4 regions of the Pseudomonas sp. E141 genome follow, and region 2 is predicted to be linked to each of the others. Evidence: predicted binding sites of a transcription regulator. Region 2 holds the regulator's gene; each other region holds the start of a gene.
The links. Region 2 encodes FliA, which starts transcription of late flagellar genes. Its sites were predicted from a motif close to CTAAAGTTTNNNNNNNNNNNGCCGNTAA; they were not measured.
Positions count from the first base shown of each region.

Region 1 (3,209 bases), 1.2 Mb from region 2:
CGTCGCTTTTGAGGTTATGGGGCCGCTTCGCAGCCCAGCGGGAGCAAGCTCCCTCGCCACAAAAGCTGGAGGGTTGATCGCGCACGGTCTGTGGACGATCAACCGTTACGCGGGTTAAAGGCTGAACCGCCCAACCATGCTGTTCAAGTCCACGGCCAGGCGCGACAGTTCGGCACTGGCGGCGCTGGTCTGGTTGGCGCCAGTGGCCGATTGCACCGAAAGGTCGCGGATGTTCACCAGGTTGCGGTCCACTTCACGGGCCACTTGGGCCTGTTCCTCGGCGGCGCTGGCGATCACCAGGTTGCGTTCGTTGATTTCGACGATGGCGGTGTTGATGGTGTCCAGGGACAGGCCGGCACCACGGGCGATGTTCAGCGTCGACTCAGCACGCTCGGTGCTGTTGCGCATCGAATCCACGGCGTGTTCGGTGCCGCTCTGGATGCTGCCGATCATGCGTTCGATCTCGCTGGTCGACTGCTGGGTGCGATGGGCCAGGGCGCGCACTTCGTCGGCCACCACGGCGAAACCACGACCGGCCTCACCGGCGCGGGCCGCTTCGATGGCGGCGTTCAAGGCCAGCAGGTTGGTCTGGTCAGCCAGGCCGCGAATCACGTCCAGCACTTTGCCGATGTCGCGGGACTCATTGGCCAGGTCGCCGATCAACGTGGCGGTGCTTTGTACATCGGCGCTCATGCGTTCGATGGCGCTGACGGTTTCCTGTACCAGGTCGCGACCGTCACCGGCAGAGGCGGTGGCGTCTTTCGAGGCTTCGGAGGTGCTGACCGCGTTGCGCGCCACTTCTTCGACGGCGCTGGTCATCTCGTTGACTGCGGTGGCGGCCTGTTCGATTTCATTGTTCTGCTGGGTCAGGCCGCGGGCGCTTTCGTCGGTGACGCTGTTGAGCTCTTCGGCGGCGGAAGCCAGTTGGGTGGCCGAGCCGGAGATCCGTTGCAGGGTGTCGCGCAGTTTGTCCTGCATGGTCGACATCGCCCGCAGCAGGCGACCGGCTTCATCGTTGCCATCCACGGTAATCGGTCGGGTCAGGTTGCCCTTGGCGATTTCTTCGGCGGCGTCCAGGGCGCTGCCGATCGGACGGGTAATGCTGTTGGTCAGCAGCCAGGCAAACAGCAGGGTCAGGCCGGTGGCGATAACCAGCAGCGTGACTACCCAATTGAAGGCCGTTGAATATTGTTGGGTCGCACCCTGATTGAGGGCCTCGGCTTGCTGGTTGTTGATGTCCACCAAGCGGGCGATCGCCGCGTTGATGGCGTCTGAGTTGCTCAGCAGTTCAGTGTTGAGCAATGCACGCAGTTCATCGAGCTGATTGTTGCGCGACAACGTTTTCATCCGCTCTTCGAGCTGGCGGTATTGGCCCAGCAATTGAACGTACTGATCGTAGGCGGCCCGTTCTTGCGGGGAGCTGATGAGTTTTTCGTAGGCGCTTTGAGCCGTCTGGATCTGCTGGTTGCGTTGCTCGAACAAGCTGAAGGTTTTCTGCTGGATGTCCGGTTCGCGGTTGACCAGCAAGCGATAGGACAGCACGCGCAGACGCAGGGTCAGCGAGGTGAATTCATCCAGGGCCTTGATGCTGGGCACGCTGTTCTGGACGAGGCTTTCGCCGGATGCACGGATTTTGCTCATCTGGCTCAGGGCGAACACCCCGAGGGCCAGCATCAGGGCGCCGATCAGGGCAAACCCCAGGAACGCCCGCGGCGCGATATTCATATTACGTAGGGACATGGAAAGTACCGGAAGGGGGCGCGTCCGTGCGGGGGGGGTGACAGGTGTTCCCTGACTTATCGGTCATACGACTAAAGTCTTGAGTCGCTGCGTGCTTTTGTCGCAGGGCAGCGCCTGCTGCGCGACGAAGGGCGGGAACCAGATCTTCCATTCACAGTCTTTACAGCTCGCCAGCGAAGCACCGCCGCCCCAAGTCGTGGCATTGACGGTGACTTTTCTTTATCGTACGCGCCCCCTTGAAAAAGCCTGGAAATCAATATGTTGGAAACATCCCTCAGCCAACTGGAACAACTGGTCAATGATCTGGTGCAACAGAACCGTCAACTGGCCGGCCTGAATGAGACCCTGAACGCGGAACTGGCCAAGGCCAAGGATGAAAATGAAAGCTTGCAACTGAACCTGATGGAACAGGAAGAGCTGCACGGCACCACCGCCGCGCGCATCCAGGCCCTGATCGAGCGCGCCAGCGCCGGTCCTGTCAGCGCATGAAGCATGGCGCCGACGGGGTGACAGTCGTCTCGATCCTGGGAGAGGACTATTCAATCAAGGCGCCGGCCGGGCAGGAACAGGCCCTGCTGGACGCCGCTTCGATGCTCAAGGCCGCTCTGGCCGACACCAAAAGGAAATACCCGACGCTGATCGGTGATCGTCTGCTGGTATTGGCGGCCATGAACCTGTGCTCGCAGCAGGTGGAAATGCAGAAGCAACATCAAGCGGAACTCGACCGTTACCAAGAGCAAGTCAGCGCCACGGTCGAGGTCATTTCCAAGACGATTCAGCAGGCTTGAAGTCGCAACTTGGCTTACAAAGCGTCGTTGTCTGTACTTAAGTCATCGCGAGCAGGCTCGCTCCCACATGGGGCTGAGTGAACGCAATATCCGTGTTCACCGCCGATCCACTGTGGGAGCGAGCCTGCTCGCGATTGGATTTCAGCCGCGCCGCAAGACCTGGCTCAGAACCACTCATCCCGCATTCCAAGGCAGGTATCATCCCGCGCCTCAAGCAGCGCCAACTCATGTTGGCAACCCGGGACTTCCCAGGTCAGGAAATACCGCGCCGCTTGCAGCTTGCCCTTATAGAAGTCGGTGTCCGTCGCGTTCCCCTTGGCCAGGCCTTCCTCGGCCCGAATCGCCTGCTCCAGCCAGCGCCAGCCAATCACCATGTGCCCAAACACCTTGAGATACAGCGCCGAATTGGCGAGGCTGCTGTTGACCTTGCCTTGGGCCAGGTCCGTCAGCAGGCCCAGGGTCACCGTTTGCAGGCGCGCCACCAGGGCTTCCAGCGGCTGACGCAAAGGCGTCAACGATTCGTACGCCTGGGCGCGTTCGCTGGTGTCGGCCACCAGGCGGATCAGTTGCTTGAGCCCTGCACCGCCGTTTTGCGCCAGTTTGCGTCCCAGCAGGTCCAGGGACTGGATGCCGTGAGTACCTTCATGAATCGGGTTCAAGCGGTTGTCGCGGTAATACTGC
Region 1 covers NZ_CP084024.1:192,301-195,509, forward strand. Annotated here, with positions in the region: gene GKKCFE_RS00840 (methyl-accepting chemotaxis protein) at 115-1,740, opposite strand; gene GKKCFE_RS00845 (hypothetical protein) at 1,999-2,229, shown strand; gene GKKCFE_RS00850 (cell division protein ZapA) at 2,226-2,528, shown strand; gene GKKCFE_RS00855 (acyl-CoA dehydrogenase) at 2,693-3,209, opposite strand, start outside.
Region 1: the regulator FliA is predicted to act here: its motif matches at 1,797-1,824, upstream of GKKCFE_RS00840 (methyl-accepting chemotaxis protein).

Region 2 (3,209 bases):
ATCCGGTCAAAAAATTATCTCGTGTTGGCAACCACCAGCCAGAAACAGGTTCTAACCGCCGCATACCACAGCTACAAACGCTGCGGGCTGGCCGGCTGCATCCTGACTAAGCTGGACGAAACGGCAAGCCTGGGCGAGGTGTTGAGCCTGGCGATCGGTCATGATTTACCGGTGGCCTACCTGACCGACGGGCCGCGGATCCCGGATGATTTGCATCTGCCGCGCCGTCATCAACTGGTCAGTCGTGCCGTGAGTGTGCAAATGCAGGAAGAACCCAGCGAAGAAGCCATGGCTGATATGTTCGCTGATATCTACCACAGCCCGACCAAGCAGGTCGGCTGAGGTAATCATGAATATTTTTTGTACCTACATCGATGGTCTGCCATGCATTGTTCCTTCATGCGAGCGCGCAGCCAGTAATGTGGCCTCCGTCTAAGTAAGACAAGGTAAAGAACGAACATGGGCAGCATGCATCCCGTACAGGTGATCGCGGTGACCGGCGGCAAAGGTGGCGTCGGCAAGACTAACGTGTCAGTGAACTTGTCCCTGGCTCTGGCAGAGCTTGGCCGACGGGTCATGCTGCTGGACGCCGACCTGGGCCTGGCGAACGTCGACGTGCTGCTGGGGCTCACGCCCAAGCGCACGCTGGCGGACGTGATAGAGGGCCGCTGCGAACTGCGCGACGTGCTGCTGCAAGGGCCGGGCGGGATTCGCATCGTGCCGGCTGCCTCGGGCACCCAGAGCATGGTTCACCTGACCCCGGCTCAACACGCCGGCCTGATCCAGGCCTTCAGCGACATCGGTGACAACCTCGATGTGCTGGTGATCGACACCGCTGCCGGTATCGGTGATTCGGTCGTCAGTTTCGTACGCGCTGCCCAGGAAGTCTTGCTGGTGGTCTGCGACGAACCGACGTCCATCACCGACGCCTATGCCCTGATCAAGTTATTGAACCGTGACTACGGCATGAACCGCTTCCGCGTCCTGGCCAACATGGCCCAGAGCCCGCAGGAAGGTCGCAACCTGTTCGCCAAGTTGACAAAGGTCACGGATCGTTTCCTGGACGTCGCCCTACAATACGTCGGCGCTGTGCCCTACGACGAAAGCGTACGCAAGGCCGTCCAGAAGCAACGTGCGGTTTATGAAGCCTTTCCCCGTTCCAAATGCGCACTGGCGTTCAAGGCTATTGCCCAGAAGGTTGATACCTGGCCACTGCCAGCCAACCCTCGCGGGCATCTGGAGTTTTTCGTCGAGCGTCTCGTGCAACAAACAGCAGGGCCCGTGTTATGACAGCCAGCGGTTACAACCATCTCTACAAGAAATCGGCACGGGACGCCCAGTACGAATTGATTGAGCGATACGCGCCTCTGGTCAAGCGTATCGCCTATCACTTGCTGGCGCGGTTGCCGGCCAGTGTCCAGGTTGAAGACCTGATCCAGGCGGGCATGATCGGCCTGCTCGAAGTGTCGAACAAATACGACGCGAGCAAGGGCGCCAGTTTCGAGACCTATGCCGGTATTCGCATTCGCGGGGCGATGCTCGATGAAGTCCGTAAGGGTGATTGGGCGCCGCGTTCGGTGCATCGCAATACCCGCATGGTCAGTGACGCCATTCGCGCCATTGAAGCTAAAACCGGGCGTGACGCTAAAGATCACGAGGTTGCGGCCGAACTCCAATTGAGTCTCGATGATTATTACGGGATTTTGAACGATACCTTGGGCAGTCGCCTGTTCAGTTTCGACGACCTGCTGCAGGACGGCGAACACGAAGGGCTGCACGAGGACGGCGCGAGTGCTCACATGGAGCCATCGCGTGACCTGGAAGATGAGCGTTTCCAGAGCGCGCTGGCGGATGCGATTGCCAATTTGCCGGAGCGTGAGCGACTGGTCTTGGCGCTGTACTACGACGAAGAGCTGAACCTCAAGGAAATCGGTGAGGTCCTGGGTGTCAGCGAATCGCGGGTCAGCCAGTTACACAGCCAGTGCGCGGCCCGTTTGCGGGGGCGTTTGGGGGAGTGGCGAGCGCGCTGACAGCAGTGTGGGGACACTGCGAACGAGGCTGGCCTGGCATGTGCTGAGCCAGTCTTTCTCTGTTGTCCTCCAGACCGTTGTCGAGTGTTGTGCCGGATTGATTGAAATGGCGCGTTCAGGTGCTGGGCGCGTTTAAGACTGCTTGGAGGTCGAATTGGACAAGAACATGAAAATCCTCATCGTTGATGACTTCTCAACGATGCGGCGGATCATAAAAAACCTGTTGCGTGACCTTGGGTTCACCAACACGGTCGAGGCCGACGATGGCACCACTGCCATTCCGGTTCTCAACAGCGGAAGCATCGACTTTCTGGTGACTGACTGGAACATGCCCGGCATGACCGGTATCGACTTGCTGCGCCACGTGCGCGCCGACGAAAAACTCAAGCACCTTCCGGTGCTGATGGTCACTGCCGAAGCCAAGCGCGAGCAGATCATCGAAGCGGCCCAGGCCGGTGTGAACGGCTACGTGGTCAAACCCTTCACGGCCCAGGCGTTGAAAGAGAAGATCGAAAAAATCTTCGAACGCATCGGTTAACGGCGCCACGGGGGAGCTATGGATAACGAATCTTCAATGGGTGATTTCGAATCGACCCTGAAAAAACATGCCCGCGAACTGGTCGACAGCCTTGAGAAAGGCCGCTTTGGCGATGCGGTTCAAATGATCCATGAGCTCAACCAGACCCGTGACCGCGGTCTGTATCAGGAAGTGGGCAAGCTCACGCGTGAACTGCACAGCGCGATTGTCAATTTTCAGATCGATCCGAACATGCCGCAGGCCGAGGAGGTCTCGCAGATCACCGACGCGACCGAGCGTCTGGGTTATGTGGTCAAGCTGACCGAGGCCGCGGCCAACCGCACCATGGACCTGGTGGAGAACGCAACGCCGCTGGTCAATGGCCTGAGCGATGAAGCCCAGGCCTTGAGCACCGACTGGGGTCGCTTCATGCGGCGCGAAGTCGGGGCTGAAGAGTTTCGCGAGCTGGCCCGTCGGGTCGACGGTTTCCTGACGCGCAGTAGCGCCGAGAACCGCGCCGTGGCGAGCAACCTCAACGACATTCTGCTGGCTCAGGACTATCAAGACCTGACCGGCCAGGTGATCAAGCGGGTGACCCAACTGGTCACCGAAGTGGAAAGCAACCTGCTCAAACTGGTGTTGATGGCCAGCCAGGTAGACCG
Region 2 covers NZ_CP084024.1:1,395,248-1,398,456, forward strand. Annotated here, with positions in the region: gene flhF (flagellar biosynthesis protein FlhF) at 1-342, shown strand, start outside; gene fleN (flagellar synthesis regulator FleN) at 460-1,290, shown strand; gene fliA (RNA polymerase sigma factor FliA) at 1,287-2,030, shown strand; gene GKKCFE_RS06360 (chemotaxis response regulator CheY) at 2,197-2,568, shown strand; gene GKKCFE_RS06365 (protein phosphatase CheZ) at 2,587-3,209, shown strand, end outside.

Region 3 (3,209 bases), 1.2 Mb from region 2:
AGCCCCTGGCCTTCAAGCTTCGCTCCATCCGCGCAATCCCTTCCTCCAGCAGCGCCCGTGGGCAGCCGAAGTTCAAGCGCACGAACTGCCCGGCATCGTCACCGAAATCCAGTCCGGCACTCAGGCCTACCTTGGCTTGCTTCAGGAAAAAGCCCTGCGGGTCGTCCAGCCCCAATCCCGAGCAATCCAGCCAGGCCAGGTAAGTGCCCTGGGGCACGGTCATGGTGATGCCCGGCAGGCGGGTCTTTACGGCGTCGACCAGATAGTCGCGGTTGGCTTGCAGGTAAGCCTTCAATTCTTCCAGCCACGGGCCAGCTTCGCTGTAGGCCGCGCGGGTCGCTTCAAGGCCCAGGGCGTTGACGCTGTCGACCATGCCGGCCCGGGCACTGTTAACCCGCTCGCGGACCTTGGCGTTCTGGATGATGGCGAATGAAGTTTTCAGCCCGGCAATGTTGTAGGCCTTGCTGGCCGACATCAGGGTGATGGTGCGCTCGGCAATCTCCGGGCTGAGGGTGGCGGTGGGGATGTGCACACGACCGTCGAAGCACAGCTCGGCATGGATTTCGTCAGAGATGATCCAGGCATCCTGCTCCAGGCAGATATCCGCCACGGCCTTGAGTTCTCCCCGGGCAAACACCTTGCCCAACGGGTTGTGAGGGTTGCTCAGCAACAGCGCACCGCCACCCTGCAACGCGTCACGCAACGCGGCCAGGGGTGTGTGGAACTCGCCGTTGAGCGGGTTGAACGGCAGTTCAACCTTGTTCAGTTGCCAGTGAGCAGGGGCATTGCGCAGCGGCGGGTAATTGGGCACCTGTACCACAACGTTCTGCACAGGCTCCACCAAGGCGTGCAGCGCCATGTTGAAGCCTGGTTCGACACCCGGCAGGAAGACGATCTGCTGAGGCTCGACGCGCCAGGCGTACTTGTTCCAGAGGTCCGCAACGATGGCGGCGCGCAGCGAGTCCTGGGCCACGCTGTAGCCGAGCATGGGGTGTTCGAGGCGTTTGTGCAGTGCGTCGATGACCACCGGCGGAGCAGGGAAGTCCATATCAGCCACCCACATGGGCAACACGTCAGCGGGGTAGCGACTCCACTTGGTGCTACCGGTACCGTGGCGCTCCAATACCGTGTCGAAATCGAAAGTCATGGGGGTTCCATCAGGTCTGGGAATGAGATGGCGAACATCATAAAGCAAAGATCAGTGAAAAAAGGAAGATGGCGTAGTGCCACTAACCAGGAGGAATCGGCTACAGTTCGATTCCGACACGCCGATAAGGCTTGAAGCCAGCATTGGTAACGGACCCTCCAAGCCCCCCGAAAAGGACAGCCCCCATGACATCGCCCGTGCGCTTTAACGATCACTACCGTAAAGCTGATCGCATCATGCTGGGGCTACTCTGGCTCACTTTTGTCTACTCCCTGTGCCTGGCCTTCCTGCACTCCACCTTCAGCCAGGCGCTGCTGATAGGGGCGACGACCTGTCTGCTGACCACCGTGCTTTATCGCGGCCTGGGCGGCACCCGGGCCATGCGCTGTGTCATCGCCGTGGCGCTGATGGTCATGGCCGCCTTGCACATCAACCAGACCCGTGGCGTGATCGAGTTCCACTTCGGGATTTTCGTACTGTTGGCGGTGCTGACGTTCTACCGTGACTGGCTGCCGATCATCGTGGCCGCCGCCACTATCGCTATTCACCACGTCGGTTTTCACTGGCTTCAGCACCAGGGTTATCCGGTGTTCGTCATGGCCAACCATGGCGGCTGGACCATGATTTTCATCCACGCCTTCTACGTGGTGGTGGAAAGCGTGATCCTGATTTACCTGGCGAACCAGAGCCTGGCCGATGCCACGGAAAACCAGGATGTGCTCGACAAAGTGCTGGCCGCCGCTATGCAGTTGAGCAGTGACACCCAGACCCAGCGCAACCGGGGGGACAAAGTCTCTTCGTCCGAGCGTTTCGATCATTTCCTGCAGCAGATCACCAACCTGGTAGACGGCGTGGTGCGCGATACCCGCAACCTTTCGGACTTGGGTCAGGACCTTTCTCAAGTCGGCCAGACACTGGAGCACGGCGCCAGGCATCAGCTCAATGAAGTGGCACAGATGAGCGGCGCGATTGGCCATCTGGTCCAGGCCATGGACAGCATTGCCGGGCATGTCGGCCAGACGGTACAACGGGCCGGCCAAGCCAGTGAACAGGTCAGCCGCGGACGCAGCACCGTTGACCAGAGCCGCGAGGAGATTGTCGAGTTGGCCGGTCGCCTCAACCTGACCAACGAAACCGTGCAAGGCCTGGCCGAGCAGGCGCAACAGATCGGCCAGGTGCTGGACGTCATTAACAGCATCGCCGAACAAACCAACCTGCTGGCCCTCAACGCCGCCATCGAGGCCGCCCGGGCCGGGGAGCAGGGACGCGGTTTTGCGGTAGTAGCGGACGAAGTCCGGACCCTGTCGCAAAAGACCTCGACGTCCACCACGGAAATCCAGCAGATCATCGCCAAGCTGCAACAGGGCAGCCGTCAGGCAGCCCTCGCCATGCAAGACAGCCAGGAAGGGGTACAACGCTGCGTATCGGCCAGCCAACTCGCCTCGCAACTGCTGCATGCAGTGGTAGAGGACATCGCAGCGATCAACCACTTCAACGGCCTGATCGCCAGCACCACCCAGGAACAGTCCGAGGCCTCGAAGGGCATCAATGAGCGCTTGCAAAGCGTCCAGGCCGTCGCTGAGCGCAACGCCGATAACATCGGCATTCTGACTCGGAGCAGCCAGTGCCTGCCACCGTTGGCCGAACGCTTGGCGGTGTTGGGGCAGGCGTTTCATCGTAAAGGTGAGGCGGTTTGAGGTCTTTCACGCCGGGCCTTTTCAGTCCATGCCCGGTAAAGAAGGCTGGCGATTGACGGCAAAACGCACCTCACCTAGCATGATGCCATCATTTTGATATCTTTTTTAGTTTGGAGAAAAGTGTGCGGTTTAGAGCGCTTACGATTGGTTTTGTATTGATACTGGCCGGGTGTACCAACATTAAAGTCGAACCGGTGGAGCGCCAATATCAAATTTCGAAGATTTGTATTGAAGAGAATCCAAAAGTCGTCGTTGGCGACTTTGTCGATGGCTTGCAACTCCTCTTACGCAAGCACCATATCGAGAGCCAGCTCTACACCAGATCTGTGCCGAGCACCTGCGAGTACCGTTTGACCTATACCGCG
Region 3 covers NZ_CP084024.1:2,549,812-2,553,020, reverse strand. Annotated here, with positions in the region: gene GKKCFE_RS11455 (MalY/PatB family protein) at 1-1,147, opposite strand, end outside; gene GKKCFE_RS11450 (methyl-accepting chemotaxis protein) at 1,333-2,844, shown strand; gene GKKCFE_RS11445 (Sbal_3080 family lipoprotein) at 2,967-3,209, shown strand, end outside.
Region 3: the regulator FliA is predicted to act here: its motif matches at 1,248-1,275, upstream of GKKCFE_RS11450 (methyl-accepting chemotaxis protein).

Region 4 (3,209 bases), 2.0 Mb from region 2:
GTTCAAACAAGGCTGTAAAACGGCGATTCTCGGCGCTCTCAGCGGTTTGCACAAAAGGATAAAAGCGATCACTGGCATGATTAAAACTCATGCTGATAACTTTCTGATAGGGTGCGTAAATATCGCCATAGGAGCTTTTCCCGATGTCTCGTCGTCTCCCTCCTCTTTATGCGTTACGGGCATTCGAAGCGGCGGCGCGATACAGCTCGTTCACCCGGGCGGCCGAGGAACTATCGATTACTCAAAGTGCCGTCAGCCGGCATATTCGTACACTCGAAGAGCACTTTGCCTGTCGGCTGTTCCAGCGCAGTGGTCGCAACCTGCAGTTGACCGAAGCGGCGCGGTTGCTGCTACCGGGCGTGCGTGAGGGTTTCATGGCGCTGGAACGGGCCTGTCATACCTTGCACGGCGAAGATGGCATCCTGCGCATGAAGGCGCCGTCCACGCTGACCATGCGTTGGCTGTTGGCGCGCCTGAGTCGCTTCCGGCATCTTCAGCCCGGCAATGAAGTGCAACTGACCAGCGCCTGGATGGACGTCGATTCAGTGGACTTCAACACCGAGCCTTTCGATTGCGCGGTATTACTGGGCAACGGGCATTTTCCTAGCGACTGGGAGGCAAGCTTGCTGTTTCCCGAGGAGCTGATTCCGGTAGGCGCACCGAACCTGTTGAACGACCAGCCCTGGGATGTGGCGCGGTTGGCCAGCGCAGAATTGCTGCATCCCACGCCGGACCGTCGTGATTGGCGCAACTGGCTTTCGCGCATGGGTCTGTCCGATCAGGTCTCGCTCAAGGGCGGGCAGGTGTTCGATACGCTGGAACTGGGCATGATCGCCGCGGCGCGCGGCTACGGCGTGTCCATGGGTGATCTGTTGATGGTGGCCGAGGACGTGGCCCAAGGGCGCTTGAGCCTGCCATGGCCTACCGCCGTCGCCAGCGGCGAGCACTATTACCTCGTCTGGCCGAAAACCCGTCCAGGAGGTGAACGTTTGCGCCGTCTGAGCGATTTTCTCCAGGGCGAAGTGAAGGCCATGCAATTACCCGACGTAAAGCGTCTGGGCTGAATCGTTGAAGCGCCCGTGCTAGCCACTTGGCATTATTCCTTCCAAAGCGCTCAAGTATTCGGTTTCGCCGCCGAATGTGTGGAAGTAGTACTTTCGTATTAGAAAGGGACTGCCTACATATCACCCGAATAAAATTGCCGAGTGTGCGACGTGATCAGGATGATCCGGTCACTTGGCTAGGAGCCGTCATGTCTCAACCTCGTGCCCGAATCGCCTCACAGCTGGGCCTAGCCCTTGCCGTGATACTGGCGATCGTGATCTCCGGCAGCACCGTCTTTGCCCTGCGCTCGCTGGACTCCGCCAACCTCGCGACCCGTGAAGAACACCTGGCCAGCGAAGCGCGTCTGATGGCCGACCAGCTCAATACGTTCCATGGCACCCTGCGTGAAAGCACGCAGCGATTGAGCGGACTGTTCGATAAACGCTTCAGCGCGGGGCTGAGCGTGCACCCGGATGAGCCGGTCGCGGTGGCAGGCGTGCAGGCTCCAACCCTGAGACTGGGCAGCGAAGTGCTGAACAACAACTTCAAGGAAGTTGATGACTTCAAGCAGACGACCGCCGGGGTGGCGACGGTGTTCGTGCGCAGCGGCGACGATTTCATCCGCGTGAGCACTTCCTTGACCAAGCAGGACGGTACGCGGGCCATCGGCACCTTGCTCGACCGTGCCGGCCCGGCTTATGCCCCGGTCATGAGTGGGCAGAGCTACATTGGGCGGGCCCTGCTTTTCGGGCGCTTCTACATGTCGCAGTACACCCCCGTACGCGATAGCAGCGGTAAGATCATTGCCGTGTTGTATGTGGGATTCGATTACACCGACGCACAGAACGCCCAGTTCGAGAACCTCAAGCGCTTCCGTATCGGTCAGACCGGTTCGCTGGCGGTACTGGATGAGCAAAACAAATGGTTGGTTCCGCCAGCGGGTGTGCAGGCGCTGGAGCAGGCGACCGGGACCATCAAGGAGTTGGTCAAGAAGCCAGGCAAAGGTGTGTTCTGGAGCGATACCGCTGAAGATTTCTACAGCGTTGCCGTGCCGTTCGAGGACGGTCCGTGGGCGGTGGTGGCGAGCATGCCGAAAGCCGAGATTCGCGCCGTGACCTGGAGTGTCGGTACGCAACTGGCTATCGGCAGCTTGCTGGCCATGTTGCTGGCCGTGGGCTCGGCGGTGTGGCTGCTGCGCAGCAAACTGGCCCCGCTGGGCGATCTGGTGCGCCAGGCCGAGGCGCTGGGCGCCGGCGACCTGAGCGTGCGTCTGAATGTGTCGAGCCACGACGAAATCGGTCAGTTGGCCCGTGCCTTCAACCAGATGAGCCAGGCCCTGTCGACCATGGTCGAACATATCCGCAAGGCCTCGCAAGAGGTCAACAGCCGCGCCCAGGCCCTGTCCGGGTTGTCCAGCGGGGCCTATGAGGGCATGGAGCAGCAGTCCGGCGAAATCACCAGCATGGCTGGCGCAGTGGAAGAGTTCAGCGCGACCTCGTTGAACATCGCCGATAACATGGGCAATACCGAACGCCTGGCCCAGGATAACGCCCAGCAAACCCGCATCGGTCGTACGTCGATGGATGAAGCATCCTCGTCGCTGGAGCAAATTGCTGGCGCACTGAACAGCACTGCCACGGTCATCAACACCTTGGGCCAGCGCTCCCAGGAAATCGGCGGCATCGTCGGGGTGATCACCTCGATCGCCGAGCAGACCAACCTGCTGGCGCTCAACGCGGCCATCGAAGCCGCCCGTGCGGGTGAGCAGGGCCGGGGCTTTGCCGTAGTGGCTGACGAAGTTCGTAGCCTGGCGTCCCGTACCCGTCAGGCCACTGACGAAATTTCCGGCATGATCAATAGCATCCAGCAGGAAACCGGTAACGCCATCAGTACGATGGAAAAAGGCAACTTGTTGATGCAAGAAGGCTTGTCGCGCAATGCCAATGTGGCCTCGGCCCTGGCGCGCATCGACGAGCAAAGCCGTTCGGCAGGCCAGCAATTCGCGGCGATCACCACCGCCACTCAGGAGCAAAGCAGCACCGCGACCCTGCTCAGCAGCAACCTGCAAAGCATCGCCATGGCCAACAGCGAACAGCGCGAAGTGGTCTCGAACCTGGCGATCACCGCCAAGGAACTGGAAAAACTGGCGCAGGACCTGCGCAAAG
Region 4 covers NZ_CP084024.1:5,537,171-5,540,379, reverse strand. Annotated here, with positions in the region: gene GKKCFE_RS24890 (LysR substrate-binding domain-containing protein) at 144-1,064, shown strand; gene GKKCFE_RS24885 (methyl-accepting chemotaxis protein) at 1,253-3,209, shown strand, end outside.
Region 4: the regulator FliA is predicted to act here: its motif matches at 1,114-1,141, upstream of GKKCFE_RS24885 (methyl-accepting chemotaxis protein).